2 regions of the Streptomyces sp. NPDC002784 genome follow, and region 2 is predicted to be linked to the other one. Evidence: riboswitches for the same ligand, from Rfam matches in the RefSeq annotation. Region 2 holds a riboswitch; the other holds the start of a gene.

Region 1 (7,935 bases), on a different contig from region 2:
CTCGCGCAGCGCCTCGCGGGTGCGGGCGTCCCAGACGCCCAGTGCCTTCAGCTCCTGCACCAGGTAGGAGTTGACCTGGAGGAACTCACCGGACAGCGTCTCGCGCTTGAACAGGTTGGACACCTGCGGCTCGATGCACTCGTAGACGCCGGCGATGGACGCGATGGTGGCGGTGGGCGCGATGGCGAGGAGGAGGGAGTTGCGCATCCCGACCTCGGCGATCCGGCCGCGCAGCGCCGACCACCGCTCGGGCCAGGTGAGTTCGGTGTCGTAGTGGTCGGGGTGCAGGACGCCCCGCGCGGTACGGGTCTTCTCCCAGGCCGGCAGCGGGCCGTTGCGCTCGGCGAGGTCGGCGGAGGCCTCGTAGGCGGCGAGCATCACGCGCTCGGCGATCCGGGTGGAGAGCGCCTTGGCCTCCGGCGAGTCGAAGGGCAGCCGCAGCTTGAAGAAGACGTCCTGCAGGCCCATCGCGCCCAGGCCCACGGGGCGCCACTTGGCGTTGGAGCGGCCCGCCTGCTCGGTCGGGTAGAAGTTGATGTCGACGACCCGGTCGAGGAAGGTGACGGCCGTGCGGACCGTCTCGTCCAGGCGCTCCCAGTCGATGCCGCCCCGGTCGACGAAGGCACCGAGGTTGACCGACCCCAGGTTGCAGACCGCGGTCTCCCCGTCGTCCGTGACCTCCAGGATCTCGGTGCAGAGGTTGGAGGAGTGGACCACATGGCCCGGCAGGGCGGTCTGGTTGGCGGTGCGGTTGGCGGCGTCCTTGAAGGTCATCCAGCCGTTGCCGGTCTGCGCGAGGGTGCGCATCATGCGGCCGTACAGGTCACGGGCGGGGATGGTCCGGCGGGCGAGCCCGCTCGCCTCCGCCTCGCGGTACGCCGCGTCGAACTCCTCGCCCCACAGGTCGACCAGCTCGGGCACGTCGGCGGGGGAGAACAGGCTCCACGGCTCATCGGCGTTCACCCGGCGCATGAACTCGTCCGGCACCCAGTGCGCGAGGTTGAGGTTGTGCGTACGGCGGGCGTCCTCACCGGTGTTGTCGCGCAGCTCCAGGAACTCCTCGATGTCGGAGTGCCAGGTCTCCAGGTAGACCGCGGCGGCTCCCTTGCGGCGGCCGCCCTGGTTCACGGCGGCGACGGAGGCGTCCAGGGTCTTCAGGAACGGGACGATGCCGTTGGAGTGCCCGTTGGTGCCGCGGATCAGCGAACCCCGGGCGCGGATGCGGGAGTACGACAGCCCGATGCCGCCGGCGTGCTTGGAGAGCCGGGCGACCTGGTGGTAGCGGTCGTAGATGGAGTCCAGCTCGTCCTTGGGGGAGTCGAGGAGGTAGCAGGACGACATCTGGGGGTGCCGGGTGCCGGAGTTGAAGAGCGTGGGGGAGGAGGGGAGGTAGTCGAGACGGCTCATGAGCCGGTAGAGCGCGGCGACTTCGTCCAGCGCGCGGACGGTGTCGTCCTCGGCGAGGCCGGCGGCGACGCGGAGCAGGAAGTGCTGGGGGGTCTCGACGACCTTGCGGGTGAGGGGGTGCCGCAGGAGGTACCGGCTGTGCAGGGTGCGCAGTCCGAAGTAGCCGAAGCGGTCGTCGGCGCCCGGGTCGACCAGCGCGTCCAGGCGCTCGGCGTGGATCCGTACGAACTCCGCGGTCCGGTCGGCGATGAGTCCCTCCCGGTGGCCGACCGCGACCGACCCGGTGAAGGACGTGACGCCCTGGGAGGCGGCCTCCTCGCGGATGCCGAGGGTGAGCAGCCGGGCGGCCAGCCGGGAGTAGGCGGGGTCCTCGGAGATGAGCCCGGCCGCCGCCTCGGTGGCCAGCTCACGCAACTCCGCCTCGTCCGCGCGGGCGGACCGGCCGCGCAGCGCGGCGGCTGCGACCCGGCCGGGGTCGGCGTCGGGGAGGTCGGAGGTCAGCTCGGTCAGGGTCCGCAGCAGCGCGGTTCCGGGACCGTCGGTCTCCACCTGGGCGGCTGAAGCTGAAGCCGGGTCGGCTGGCGCGATGGTCACTGGGGGCTCTCCCTCGCTCGGCACGGGGCCTTGCGGAGGGCAGGCGGCAGCTCACGAGCGCACGGGGCGTCGCGTCCACCGGCCCATTCCTCGAGGCCCGGACGTCTGGCACCCGGACCGGACGGCCGGGTGCGCTGTCGGCAGGTCCTCGGACTGACGATCGGGCACAGATGTGCCCAAGTACACCGTTGCGGGACAGTTCCGGATTCGCACCGGATTCCCCTGCGGCGACAGCGAGCACGAGCATACATCTTGTGCCGCCCCGCGATGTCACCCCCAGATGTTGTGTCGCGTCGGCTTCAGAGCGTCAACTCATAGGTGAGGAGAGTGAAGTCGCCGTGCTCCGGGATCGGGTTCCAGTCGCGCTCCGGGGCGCGCCGGAAGCCGAGGCGCTCGTAGATGCGGTGGGCGGTGTGCATCAGGGACTGGGTGGACAGGACGATGCCCGTGCACCCCGTCGTCGTGCGCGCCCGGTCGACGCAGGCGCGCACGAGGGCCTCTCCCACGCCCCGGCCGCGGGCCGCGTGCGCCACCGCCAGCATGCGGATCTCCGCCTCCCCGGGGCGGGCGAGATCGGCCATGGGGCCGCCGGTCGGGACGAAGGTGACGCCGCCGAGGAGCCGGCCGCTCTCCACGGCCACCAGGACCTCGGCGGCTGCCGCCCGCTTGGCGACGTCGCGGAGTTCGCCGAGGTACCAGTCGTCCTCGCCGAAGGTGAGGAGGCCGTCCTGGAGGTAGGCGCGGGCGGTGATCTCGCCCAGTTCGTCGTGTTCGGCGGGTTCCACCGGCCGGATCTGGAAGTCCATGCGGTCGAGTGTGGACGACGACGGGCCGCCGATGTCCTGCATCGGCGGCCCGCTGCGGGTGGGGTTCCCGGTCAGGGAATCGGCTTCAGTTCCTTCTGCACGCCCGGGTCGCCCGCGTCCGCCGTGTAGTCCTCGGGGCTCGTCTCGTCGACGCCCTCGGGGGCCTTCGCCGCCCTCAGGACGAAGGTCAGGACCACGGTGACGACCAGGTTCAGCACGAACGCCGTCAGGCCGATGTAGCCGATCTCCCCGATGCCGGGGATCTCCTTCGACGAGCCGCCGAAGTGCTTCTGGGTCGGCGAGGCGACACCGTACGCCGCCACCGTGCCGTAGAGCATGCCGACCGCCCAGCCGCCGAGCAGCGCCCAGCGGTGGAACCAGCGGGTGAACAGGCCGCCGACCAGGGCCGGGAAGGTCTGCAGGATCCAGATGCCGCCCAGCAGCTGGAAGTTGATGGCGACCGTCTTGTCCATCGTCAGGACGAAGGCCAGCGCGCCCACCTTCACCAGCAGGGACACGATCTTGGAGACCTTGGTCTCCTGCTGCGGGGTGGCGTCCGGCTTGATGAAGTCCTTGTAGATGTTGCGGGTGAAGAGGTTCGCCGCCGCGATGGACATGATGGCCGCCGGTACGAGGGCGCCGATGCCGATCGCCGCGAAGGCCACGCCCGCGAACCAGTCCGGGAACATGTTCTCGAACAGCTGCGGGATCGCCAGCTGGCCGTTGTCCACCTTCACCCCGGCCGCGATCGCCATGAAGCCGAGCAGCGCGAGCAGACCGAGCATCAGCGAGTACAGCGGCAGGATCGTGGTGTTGCGGCGGATCACCTCACGGCTCCCGGAGGAGAGGGTCGCGGTGATCGAGTGCGGGTACATGAACAGCGCCAGCGCCGAGCCCAGCGCCAGGGTGGCGTACGTCCACTGGCCGGCCTCCGGCGGGACGAGACCGCCCACCCCGGTGGTCGTGAACTTCTCGCCCGCGTCGGCGAAGATGTCGTCGAACCCGCCCAGCTTGATCGGGATGTAGATGATCGCCACCGCGATCACCAGGTAGATCAGGGTGTCCTTGACGAAGGCGATCAGCGCCGGGGCGCGCAGCCCCGAGGAGTAGGTGTACGCGGCCAGCACACCGAACGCGATCAGCAGCGGCAGGTCCTTGATGAACCAGTTGGTGTCCTCCCCGCCGCCGACGCCCATCACGTCCAGCACCGCCTGGATGCCGACGAGTTGCAGCGCGATGTACGGCATGGTGGCGAGGATGCCGGTCAGGGCCACCGCCAGCGACAGGCCCTTGGAGCCGAAGCGGCCGCGCACGAAGTCCGACGTCGTCACGTACCCGTGCTTGTGGGAGACCGACCACAGGCGGGGCAGGAACGTGAAGATCAGCGGGTAGACGAGGATCGTGTACGGCACCGCGAAGAAGCCCGCCGCGCCGGCCGCGTAGATCGCCGCCGGGACCGCCACGAAGGTGTACGCCGTGTACAGGTCGCCGCCGAGCAGGAACCAGGTGACCCAGGTGCCGAACGACCGTCCGCCCAGGCCCCATTCGTCGAGGCTGTGCTCGTTCTCGGCCTTGCGCCAGCGCGCGGCGAGGAAGCCCATGACCGTGACGGCCAGGAAGAAGAAGATGAAGACGGCGAGTGCGACGCCGTTCACGCCGTCGTTCACTTGCCGCCTCCACGACGTGCGCGCTGGTCACGCTGCCACAGCTTGTACGCGACCATCGTCAGCGCGGTCGACAGGACCACCCAGGCCATCTGGTACCAGTAGAAGAACGGGATGCCTATGAAGGCCGGGTCGGCCTTCGCGTACGACCCGACCCACAGCATCGCCACGAAGGGCGCGAACAGGCAGAGGCCGATGACGACGCGCACAGGCGTCACCACCGGCTCTCCGCTCGCCTCTGGGGCTTGTGACATCTGACGGCTCCGTCCCCTCGCTGATCACCTGTGAAACGCGCAGGCAATCTAGGTCACGGTGTCGCAGAAACGGAACCCCTCGTCCGCATATCGGTCCGGCCAACCGGCCTCAGCAGCACCGGAAACCCTGGCGCGGGTCCGACTCCTGCCGGTCCGTCCGCATCCGCTCGAAGGAGCGCCGGGTCGGCACGGGCGCCAGGGGGTGGTCCCTGCGCACGTGCGCCACATAGCGGTCGTAGGCCGATTCGCCGGTCAGCTCGCGGACGTACCAGCGCACGGCCCTAAGAACCCGCCGCAGTGACCGCATCGCGCTGCTCCTCCTTCTCCTCGCGGGTCGGGAACAGCCCGGCCGGGGCGACGATCTTCGACTCGACGTACGGTGCCTCGCTGAGCGTGGACAGCGCGGGGCGGCGGACGTGCCGGACGCAGACACGCGCCGCGTCCACGACGACGATGACGACGAGCAGGGCGAGGACCGCCGAAAGGACGCCGTCCACGGTGGAGTTGGTGACGACGGTGTGCATGTCGTCCATGGTCTTGGCGGGCGGCAGGATCCTGCCGTCGTCGATGGCGTCCTGGAAGACCTGGCGCTGCTTGAAGAAGCCGACCTTGGGGTCGCTGGAGAACACCTTCTGATAGCTGGCGGTCAGCGTGACCGTGGCGTCCCAGGCGAGCGGAACGCCGGTGATCCACGCCCACTTGAGGCGGCCGGACTTCACCAGCAGGGTGGTGCAGACGGCCAGCGCGACGGCGGCCAGCAGCTGGTTGGAGATGCCGAAGATCGGGAACAACTGGTTGATGCCGCCGAGGGGTTCATGGACGCCCACCCACAGGAAGTACCCCCACAGGCCGCACACGATCGCGCTGCAGATGACCAGGCCGGGCTTCCAGCTGACGTCCTTGAAGGGGCGGTAGACGTTGCCCAGGGTGTCCTGCAGCATGAACCGGCCCACGCGCGTGCCGGCGTCCAGCGCGGTCAGGATGAACAGCGCCTCGAACATGATCGCGAAGTGATACCAGAAGGCCCGCAGACTGTCCCCGGTGATCTGGGAGAAGATGTCCGAGATGCCGACGGCGAGCGTGGGGGCGCCGCCGGTGCGGGAGAGCAGGCTCGCCTCCTCGACGTTCTTCGCGGCCTGGGCGAGGTCCTCGGGGGAGATCTGGTAGCCCCAACTCCCCACCACCTGCGAGGCGTTCTGCACCGAGTCACCGATGACACCGGCCGGCGCGTTCATCGCGAAGTACAGGCCCGGGTCGACGACCGAGGCGGCGACCAGCGCCATCACGGCGACCGACGACTCCATCAGCATGGAGCCGTAGCCGATCATCCGGACCTGCGTCTCCTTCTGGATCATCTTCGGCGTCGTACCGGAGGAGATCAGGGAGTGGAAGCCGGAGAGGGCTCCGCAGGCGATGGTGATGAAGACGAACGGGAACAGGGAGCCCGCGAACACCGGGCCGTCGCCGCGTGAGGCGAAGTCGGTCACCGCGTCCATCTTCAGCGTCGGCAGCGCGACGACGACACCGAGGGCGAGCAGGAAGATCGTGCCGATCTTCATGAAGGTGGAGAGGTAGTCGCGGGGCGCGAGCAGCATCCACACCGGCAGGATCGAGGCGATGAAGCCGTACGCCACCAGCCAGATCACCAGCGTGGAGGGCGCGAGCGTGAACGCGTCGGCCCACGAGGACTCGGCCACCCAGCGGCCCGCGACCAGCGCGAGCAGCAGCAGTCCCACGCCGATGAGGGAGACCTCGCTGACCCGGCCGGGGCGCAGGACTCGCAGGTAGACGCCCATCAGCAGGGCGATCGGGACGGTCATCGCGATGGAGAAGGTGCCCCAGGGCGACTCGGCCAGGGCGTTGACGATGACCAGGGCCAGCACCCCGAGCAGGATGATCATGATGGCGAAGGCGGCGAGCAGCGCCGCCGCGCCGCCGAACGGGCCGATCTCCTCGCGGGCCATCTGGCCGAGCGAACGGCCGTCGCGGCGGGTGGAGAAGAACAGCACCACCATGTCCTGGACCGCGCCTGCGAAGATGACGCCCGCGATGATCCAGATGGTGCCCGGCAGATAGCCCATCTGCGCCGCGAGCACCGGCCCGACGAGCGGTCCGGCGCCGGCGATCGCGGCGAAGTGGTGGCCGAGCAGCACGCGCCGGTCGGTGGGGTGGAAGTCGATGCCGTTGTCGAGCCGTTCCGCCGGGGTGGCCCGGGTCCGGTCGACCTTCAGGACCTTGTACGCGATGAACTTGGCGTAGAAGCGGTAGGCGATGGCGTACGAGCCGAGGGCCGCGGCGACCATCCAGGCGGCGGAGACGTCCTCCCCGCGGGCCAGCGCGAGTACCGCCCAGCCGGTGGCGCCGACCAGTCCGACGAGGGTCCAGATGACGATGGTTCGAGTGTTCGCGGTGCGCACCGGGTCGTCCTCCCGTCCATGCGATGACGGGGAGGACCGTAGTGCCGGAAGGGAAGGGGCGCTACACCGCGAGCACTACTCCTGCGGCCGCTGCAACATCGCGTTGGCCCTACTCCTGCGGCCGCTTCAGCCTCGCCACGCTGTGTTGTCCCGGGGGCAACCCCCGGACCCCCGGCCGACGCCGCTGCCGCCCGGGCTCACTCCTGCGGCCGCTTCAGCCTCGCGACGGCCCTACTCCTGCGGCCGCTTCAGCCTCGCCACGAACTTGTAGCGGTCGCCCCGGTACACCGACCGCACCCACTCCACCGGCCGGCCGTCCCGGGCCAGGGAGTGGCGGGAGAGCATCAGCATCGGCAGGCCCACGTCCGTGCCGAGCAGGCCCGCCTCGCGGGGGGTGGCCAGCGAGGTCTCGATGGTCTCCTCGGCCTCGGCGAGATGGACGTCGTAGACCTCGGCCAACGCGGTGTAGAGGGATGTGTACTTCACCAGGCTGCGCCGGAGCGCCGGGAAGCGCTTGGCGCTCAGGTGGGTCGTCTCGATCGCCATCGGCTCGCCGTTGGCCATGCGCAGGCGCTCGATGCGCAGCACGCGCCCGCCCGCGGTGATGTCGAGCAGCCCGGCGAGGCGGTCGTCGGCGGTGATGTAGCCGATGTCCAGCAGCTGCGAGGTCGGTTCGAGGCCCTGGGCACGCATGTCCTCGGTGTACGAGGTGAGTTGGAGCGCCTGGGAGACCTTCGGCTTGGCGACGAAGGTGCCCTTGCCCTGGATCCGCTCCAGGCGGCCCTCGACGACC
Region 2 (7,168 bases):
GGTCACCCGTGTCGAGCATCATGTTGCGGGAGGCGACGGCGGCGTCGAACTTCTTGGCCAGCAGGTCGCTTTCGAGGCGTGCGTAGCTGCGCACCTCCAGCTTCACCGTGAACCCGGCTTTCTGGAGCTGCTGTTGGAGCACCTGGGCGGTCTCGGGCAGCTCGGCCCGGTCGTTGTAGGTGGCGATGGTGATGGGCTTGCCGTCCGCGTCGGTGGCCTCGGCCCGGCCGGTCGGCTCGGTCCTCTTGTCCGCGGTCCAGGTCAGGGCGGGGCCGTAGATGCCCTGGGCGGGCTCGGCGTGACCCTCGTACACGCCCTTGGCGACGGCGGAGGTGTCGATCGCCTCGCGCGCGGCGGCCCGCAGCGCCGCGTCCTTGAAGACGCCTCGCTGGGTGTTGAGGTACAGGCTGGTGTTCCGCGCGGTGTTGATCTCGTGGACGGAGTCCTCGTCCAGGGAGGCGACCTGTGCGACGGGCAGGGCCTCGGCGATGTCCACGTCCCCGGTGCGCAGGGCGTTGGCGCGGGCGGTGCCGTCCGAGACGAACTTCGCGTCGATGCCGGACGCCTGGGCGCGCCCGCCCCAGTAGTCGTCGTAGCGGTCCAGGGCGGCTGCCGTGTCCCCGGTGGTCCGGGTGAGTTCGAAGGGGCCGGTGGCGGTGCCGGCCGGGTTCACCTTGCCGTCCTTGCCGTACGCCTTGGGGGAGAACACCGCGAGGCTGGGGTTGGTCAGCCGCAGCGGCAGCACCGGGTCGGCCTCGCCCGTGCCGACCTTCACCTGGTCGTCGCCCACGACCTCGGCGGTCAGCTTCACGCCGGAGATCGCGGTCGGCGCCGGGTCGGCCGCGGCGGCGTGGGTGAGGGCGGAGGCGACGGCCTCCGCGGTGACCTCACTGCCGTCCTGGAAGGTGGCGTCCCTCAGCGTGAACACCCAGCTCTTGCCGCCCTGTCGGCTGCTCCACGACTCGGCGAGCGCGGGGGCCGCGGTGCCGTTGGCGTCCAGCCGGGTCAGCCCTTCGCTCACACCGAGCCGGGACAGGATGAAGGAGTCCTGGCCGCCGTACGGCGAGTAGTTCTCCGTCGGCTGGAAGGCGAACGCCACCCGCAGGCGCCCGGCCTCACCCGGGCCGGAGGAGTCCGAGGACGAGTCGTCGTCGTTGGAGGCGAAGCAGCCGGAGAGCGCGGGGGCGAGCAGCAGGCCGGCTATGAGTCGACGGCGGGGAGATCTCATGGTCCTCGTTCTGTCTTTCCAGGGCGGACGTTCCCGTACGGGTCGGTCGGCCGACGTCGACCAGCATCATATGAATATGATTTTCATTTAAGCAAGCGGGATCTCGAAGTGCACCACGCCATTGCCTCCGCCGGGCACGTCCTCCCTCTCGTCGCAGACGACCTTGCCCAGCGTCCGCCACAGGCTCATCGCGCCGGGGGAGTGCGGGTCGGTGTGCAGGTACACGGACCGGTAGCCGCCTTCCGTCCGTGCGAAGTCCAGCAGCTCTTCCACCAGTTGCCGGGCCAGCCCGCGCCGCCGGTGTTCCGGGCGCGTGTACACCCGCCTCAGCTGCGCGGTCTCACCCGACGGGTACCGCTCCGCCAGCCACCGCGGGTTCGGCGGATGGACCGGCCCGCGCGCATCGAGCGCGGCCGTGGCGGCCACCGTCCCGTCCGCGTCGTCGACGGCGACCAGCAGGGTGTGCCGGGGCGGGACGACGTAGAACGACCCCGGATCGATGATGTCGGCGTGCCAGTGCGGCACGTAGCCGGTGCCGAAGTCGCGGTAGACGGTGTCGAGCATCACCGCCCGCGCCTCGTCGAGATCGGCGGCCATGGCGGTCCTGATGCGATACTTCTGCATCTGCGCATCATATGCAGGTAGCCCTGTGCGATGATGTTCGGCGACAAGGCGACGGCGGAACGAGGAAGCCGGTGTGAATCCGGCGCGGTCCCGCCACTGTGATCGGCGAGCCAGTCCCGAACAGGCCACTGCCCCAAGCCGGGTGGGAAGGCCGGGACGCGCTTCGACCCGAGAGCCAGGAGACTCAGGCGGTCGCCTCCTCGACGAACCCGGGGCGGATTTCCCCGGAGGAGGGTGGTTCGGCATGCCCGTGAGGCCGGCCGAGGAGGCGTACGACAGCCCGGTGGGCACAGGGTCGGTCGGTACAAGACCGGTAACTCCGGTGCCGTGCCGGGTCGTTGTGTGCCGGGACTGCTGCTGCGGCAGTCCCAAGGTGACCGGCGTCGATCACACGGCGCAGACCGCGCGGCTGGGCGAGGCCGCTCCCGTACGCGTCTCCGCCTGCCTGGATGTGTGCGATCAGGCCAACGTGATCGTCGTGCAGCCCTCCGCCGCCGGACGGGCCGCCGGGGCGCGGCCGGTCTGGCTGGGCCTGGTCAACGACCCCGCCGCGACCGAGGACATCGCCGCCTGGGTGAGCGCGGGCGGTCCCGGCATCGCTGCCCGGCCCGAGATCCTCGACCTCTACGCCTTCACCCCGCCTCGGCGCCGCGCGGCCCGCTGAGACCGGCAGCCTGCGCGCCGACCGTCCGTAACACCCGTACGAGAGGACCTTTCCCATGACGGGCAGACGTCTGCTGTCCCCCTTGCTGGCCACGGCCACCGCTGTGCTCATCACGAGCTGCGGCGCAAGCGCCCAGGACAACGCCGGGGGCTCCAACGGCCCGGCCGACAAGGGATTCCCGGTCACCGTGTCCAACTGCGGGGTGACAACGACGTTTCAGCGCCCACCCCAGCGCGCGGTGTCCTTGAACCAGCACGCGACCGAGGTGATGCTGGCGCTCGGGCTGGAGAAGTCGATGGTCGGCACGGGCTACCTCGACGACGCAATCCTCCCCGAGTACCGGGCCGCCTACGACAAGGTCAAGGTGCTGTCGGAGCAGTACCCGTCGTACGAGACGCTGCTGGCCGCCGAGCCCGACTTCGTCTACGGCGGCTGGGCCTCCACCTTCGACGAGAAGGAGGGCCGCTCCCGTGCCGCCTTCACCCAGGCCGGCATCAACACCCGCCTCAACATCGAGGAATGCCCGGCTGGGCCGGTGACGATGACCGCCATGGACAAGGAGATCCGCGAGGTCGCCAAGGTCTTCGGCGTCCCCGAGCGGGCAGAACGGCAGATCGAACGGCTGCACACCACCCTGGAGGAGGTGGACGGCAAACTCGACGGAGTGGAGCCGGTAAAGCTGTTCGTCTACGACAGCGGCGACAAGAGCGCCTTCACCGCGGGTGGCGCGGGCATCGGCAACGACATGATCAAGCGGGCCGGAGGCGTCAACCTCTTCGCCGACCTCGACAAGCCGTTCGGTGACGTGTCGTTCGAGCAGGTGGCCGAGCGAGCGCCCGAGGTCATCGTCATCTACGACTACGGCGACCAGAGCGTGGCGCAGAAGAAGGAGTTCCTGCTCGCCAATCCGGCGCTGCAGGACGTGCCCGCCATCAAGAACCGGCGGTTCGCGGTGCTGCCGCTGTCCTCCACCGTCGTGGGCGTACGGGTGCCCGCGGCCGTCGCGTCGCTGGCACGCCAGCTCCACCCGGACCGCTTCCGGTGACCGGCGTGAGCGAATCGGCCGCCGCTGGCACCGACGCCGTCGCCGTCGCCACGGGCAGGACGCCGGTAACCACCGACACGGTCGGCAACGGCTCTGCCAGGGCCGGGACCGCGCAGGCCGTCACCGGCCGCCGCAGACTCCCTTACGCCCTGGTCCTGGCCGGGCTCGCCGCCTTGGTGGCGGTGGCGGCGACGTTCGGGATCGCGGCCGGCTCGGTCACGATCCCGGCCGACGAGGTGTGGCGCATCCTGCTCCACCACCTGCACCCCGCCCTCGCCGATGAGACGTGGCCCCCGGTGCGGGAGACGATCGTCACCGACGTCCGGCTGCCCCGGGTACTGCTGTGCGCGGTGGTCGGAGCCGGCCTGACGGTGGCGGGGATGGCGTTGCAGGCCTTGGTCCGCAACCCGCTCGCCGACCCGATGCTGCTGGGAGTGTCGTCGGGCGCGAGCGTCGGCGCGGTCCTGGTCCTCGTCCTCAACGTCACACTGTTCGGAGCCTTTTCGCTGCCGCTGGCGGCGTTCTGCGGTGCACTGGCGGCCCTGGTCGCGGTGTACTTCCTGGCCCGCTCCGGCGGACGGATGACCACCGTACGGCTGGTCCTGGCGGGCGTGGCGATGGCCGAGGTGCTGTCGGCGGTGGCGAGTTTCCTCGTGGTCACCTCCAACGACCCCCACAAGACGCAGTCGGCGATGCGCTGGATGCTCGGCGGACTGGCCGGCACCACCTGGACGATCGTGTGGATCCCGGCCGCCGTGGTCCTGCTCGGTACGGCCGTCCTCCTCGGCGTGAGCCGTCCGCTGAACCTGCTGCTCGCCGGTGAAGAGGCCGCAGCCGCCCTCGGCCTGGACGTCCACCGGTTCCGTGCCGCACTGTTCACCCTGGTCGCCCTGATGATCGGCACGATCGTCGCGGTCAGCGGCCAGATCGGCTTCGTCGGCCTGATCCTGCCCCACGTCGTACGGCTCCTGGTCGGGGCCGACCACCGCCGAGCGCTCCCGGCCGCGGCTCTGCTCGGCGCGGCCTTCCTGATCGCCGCCGACCTGGCCGCGCGCACCCTCATGAGCCCCGAGGAGATCCCCGTCGGCATCCTCACCGCCCTGGTCGGCGGCCCCTTCTTCCTCTGGCTGATGCGCAGGAGCGCGCGATGACCGGACGGCCACCCACGGCACCCGCAACGCTGCACATCGACGACGTGTCGGTGGCAGTCGACGGCACACCCCTGGTCGACCGAGTCTCCCTGACGGTGTCAGCCGGGGAGGTGGTCGGGCTCGTCGGCCCCAACGGCGCCGGCAAGTCCACCCTCCTGCGCACCGTCTACCGGGCGCTGCGCCCCACGTCGGGTCGCGTGCTGCTGGACGGGACGGACATCTGGCGGATGCCCGGCAAGCAACTGGCCCGGCGGTTGGCGGCCGTCCTGCAGGAGCACGCCGGGGACTTCGAGCTCACCGTGTATGAGGTGGTGGCCATGGGCCGCACCCCGCACAAGCGCCCCTTTGCGGGCGATGACGCCGACGACCGCGCCATCGTCACGGCCGCCCTGACGGAACTGGACGTCACCGACCTCGCCCAGGCACCCTTCGACCGGCTGTCCGGCGGTGAGAAGCAGCGCGTCCTGATCGCCCGCGCACTCGTCCAGCAGGCCGGGACGATGGTGCTGGACGAACCCACCAACCACCTCGATCTGCGCCACCAGCTCGACGCGCTCCGCCTCGTCCGCCGCCTCGGAGTCACCGCCGTGGTCGCCTTGCACGACCTCAACCTCGCCGCTTCGTTCTGTGACCGCCTCTGCGTGCTGGACGCCGGACGCGTGGTCGCCCAAGGCACACCCCGTGACGTCCTCACTCCCGCCCTGCTGAAGGACGTCTACCGCGTCGAGGCGGACATCACCGAGCATCCCCGCACCGGCCAGCCACAGGTGACGCTGCTCACCGGCCACCAGCCCGCACCCAGACAGGAAGCCAAGCAGACATGACCGCACCGGTACCTGTACCTGCTCATGTGCCCTCCGGGGCCGTCGCTGCCGCGCTGCAGGACGTAGCAGCTCTGGGAGGCTTCTTCACCCTGACCGTGGGCGGCCCCGACCAGGGATGGCACCCGGTCACGGACGCCTACGCCCGAGGCTTTGCCGACCTCGCGCAGGTGATCGCCGACCGGTACGACACCCGGGAGGCGCGCATCGGCCTCTCCATCGCGCAGCTCGGCCACGCCGCCCGCCTGTGGTCCCCGGTCCTGGCCTGCACACTCCTCCACGGCATCGTCCCCGACCTGACCGGGCTGCACCGGGCCGACGAGGGCCCCGCGCTGAGGCTGCCCAACCCCAGCGGCTGGCCCGCCGACCGAATCCCGAACCTCACCGGGAAGTTGTACGAGGTGGTGGTCGAACAGCACCTCGACGCGCTGGCCACAGGGAGCCGCGTCAAGATCTCCCCCCGCCTCCTGGACGGCAACGCCGCTTCAGCACTGGCCGGCACCGCCCAGGTACTGCTGACGGCACGGCCGGACCTGCGAGACCCCCTCACCGAACTCACCACCGGCCTCCTGGCCACCGGCCGCCTCTCCGGCACCGGCCACTTCACCGGCCCCGACCTCGGCTTCCGCCGCCGCAGCTGCTGCCTCTTCTACCGCACTCCGGCGGGCACGACATGCGGAGACTGCTGCCTGACCGGATGACTCACCTGACGGCCGGGGCACCCAGGGGACGCGGCCGGCCAAGGCGTCGCGCCTGCCTGGGGCCCTACTGGACGGCACCGACGTCATCCTGGGTGTCTCACCGACCCCGTTCTCTCACCCGACACGTCAACACGACGGAAAGCTCAGTAGCACGGGTTCAGGGGAGCAGATGACTCGTCGGCGGAGGCGCGTACGGCTTTGTGGACGGCGCGGGCGAGGCGGGCGCCCCACAGGGAGCGGGGGCCCGCGAAGGCGTGGACCTCGTCTTCGGTGCGTGGGGAACGGGCGGCGATGCAGACGGCGTCCGTGGGGGTGCCGGAGCAGTCGTACCCCGCGTCGAGCAGCGCCTGCACCTTCGCTTCCGTGGCTGTGGCCACCGCGTTGACCAGCGCCGCGTCGGTCAGGGCGACGGGAAGTGTCGCGACGATGTTGATCGTGCCGGCGTGCGGTGCCGCAGCCGTGCCCTCGGCCGGGGAAGCGGCCCATCCGCGTACCCCGAGCCCCGCGGTGGCCACGGCGTGCACCCCGCCGTCGTGGGCGTACCCGTAGGCGCGCACATCGGCCGCGGTCATCAGCCCGACGCCCGGGCCATGGGCGTCGGCCGCGCGCGCCACGTCGGCGAGGTGGCGTTCCGGGTCGATTCGCCGGTAGCCATGGGCGACTTGCGCGTTCAGGATCCAGGCGCGTACGCCGATGCCGCCGCCGAGCACTGCGCTGCTGATCATCCGCCAGCCGTCGCCCAGCCGCCACAACAGGCTGTGCAGGCGCTCACCGTCCTCGACGCGGGTGAGGTGTTGTATGCCGGGCAGGCCCGCGCGGTGACGGGTCGGCGGATCGAGGGCGGTCACCGGACGGGCTCCTGTTGCTTGCCGGGCGAGGATCCGGGTGATCGTACGCCGCGCTGTTCGGGCGGGCTGTGCCGGGCCGCGGCCGT

Evidence for each region. Region 2 has a riboswitch for cobalamin ahead of ACWD1Z_RS35830 ((2Fe-2S) ferredoxin domain-containing protein). Riboswitches for the same ligand answer to the same signal wherever they lie in the genome.
Region 1: linked by a shared signal. The riboswitch ahead of ACWD1Z_RS00870 (ribonucleoside-diphosphate reductase subunit alpha) and the one ahead of ACWD1Z_RS35830 ((2Fe-2S) ferredoxin domain-containing protein) in region 2 are both predicted to bind cobalamin.

What each region holds. Positions count from the first base shown of each region.
Region 1 is NZ_JBSFVD010000001.1:177,382-185,316, reverse strand. It holds gene ACWD1Z_RS00870 (ribonucleoside-diphosphate reductase subunit alpha) at 1-2,001, opposite strand, end outside; cobalamin riboswitch at 2,124-2,248, opposite strand; gene ACWD1Z_RS00865 (GNAT family N-acetyltransferase) at 2,301-2,807, opposite strand; gene mctP (monocarboxylate uptake permease MctP) at 2,879-4,474, opposite strand; gene ACWD1Z_RS00855 (DUF3311 domain-containing protein) at 4,471-4,725, opposite strand; gene ACWD1Z_RS00850 (YbdD/YjiX family protein) at 4,835-5,032, opposite strand; gene ACWD1Z_RS00845 (carbon starvation CstA family protein) at 5,007-7,142, opposite strand; gene ACWD1Z_RS00840 (GntR family transcriptional regulator) at 7,374-7,935, opposite strand, start outside.
Region 2 is NZ_JBSFVD010000068.1:390-7,557, reverse strand. It holds gene ACWD1Z_RS35840 (ABC transporter substrate-binding protein) at 1-1,228, opposite strand, end outside; gene ACWD1Z_RS35835 (GNAT family N-acetyltransferase) at 1,316-1,852, opposite strand; cobalamin riboswitch at 1,876-2,054, shown strand; gene ACWD1Z_RS35830 ((2Fe-2S) ferredoxin domain-containing protein) at 2,136-2,516, shown strand; gene ACWD1Z_RS35825 (ABC transporter substrate-binding protein) at 2,572-3,561, shown strand; gene ACWD1Z_RS35820 (FecCD family ABC transporter permease) at 3,711-4,712, shown strand; gene ACWD1Z_RS35815 (heme ABC transporter ATP-binding protein) at 4,709-5,536, shown strand; gene ACWD1Z_RS35810 ((2Fe-2S)-binding protein) at 5,533-6,234, shown strand; gene ACWD1Z_RS35805 (adenosylcobinamide amidohydrolase) at 6,378-7,082, opposite strand.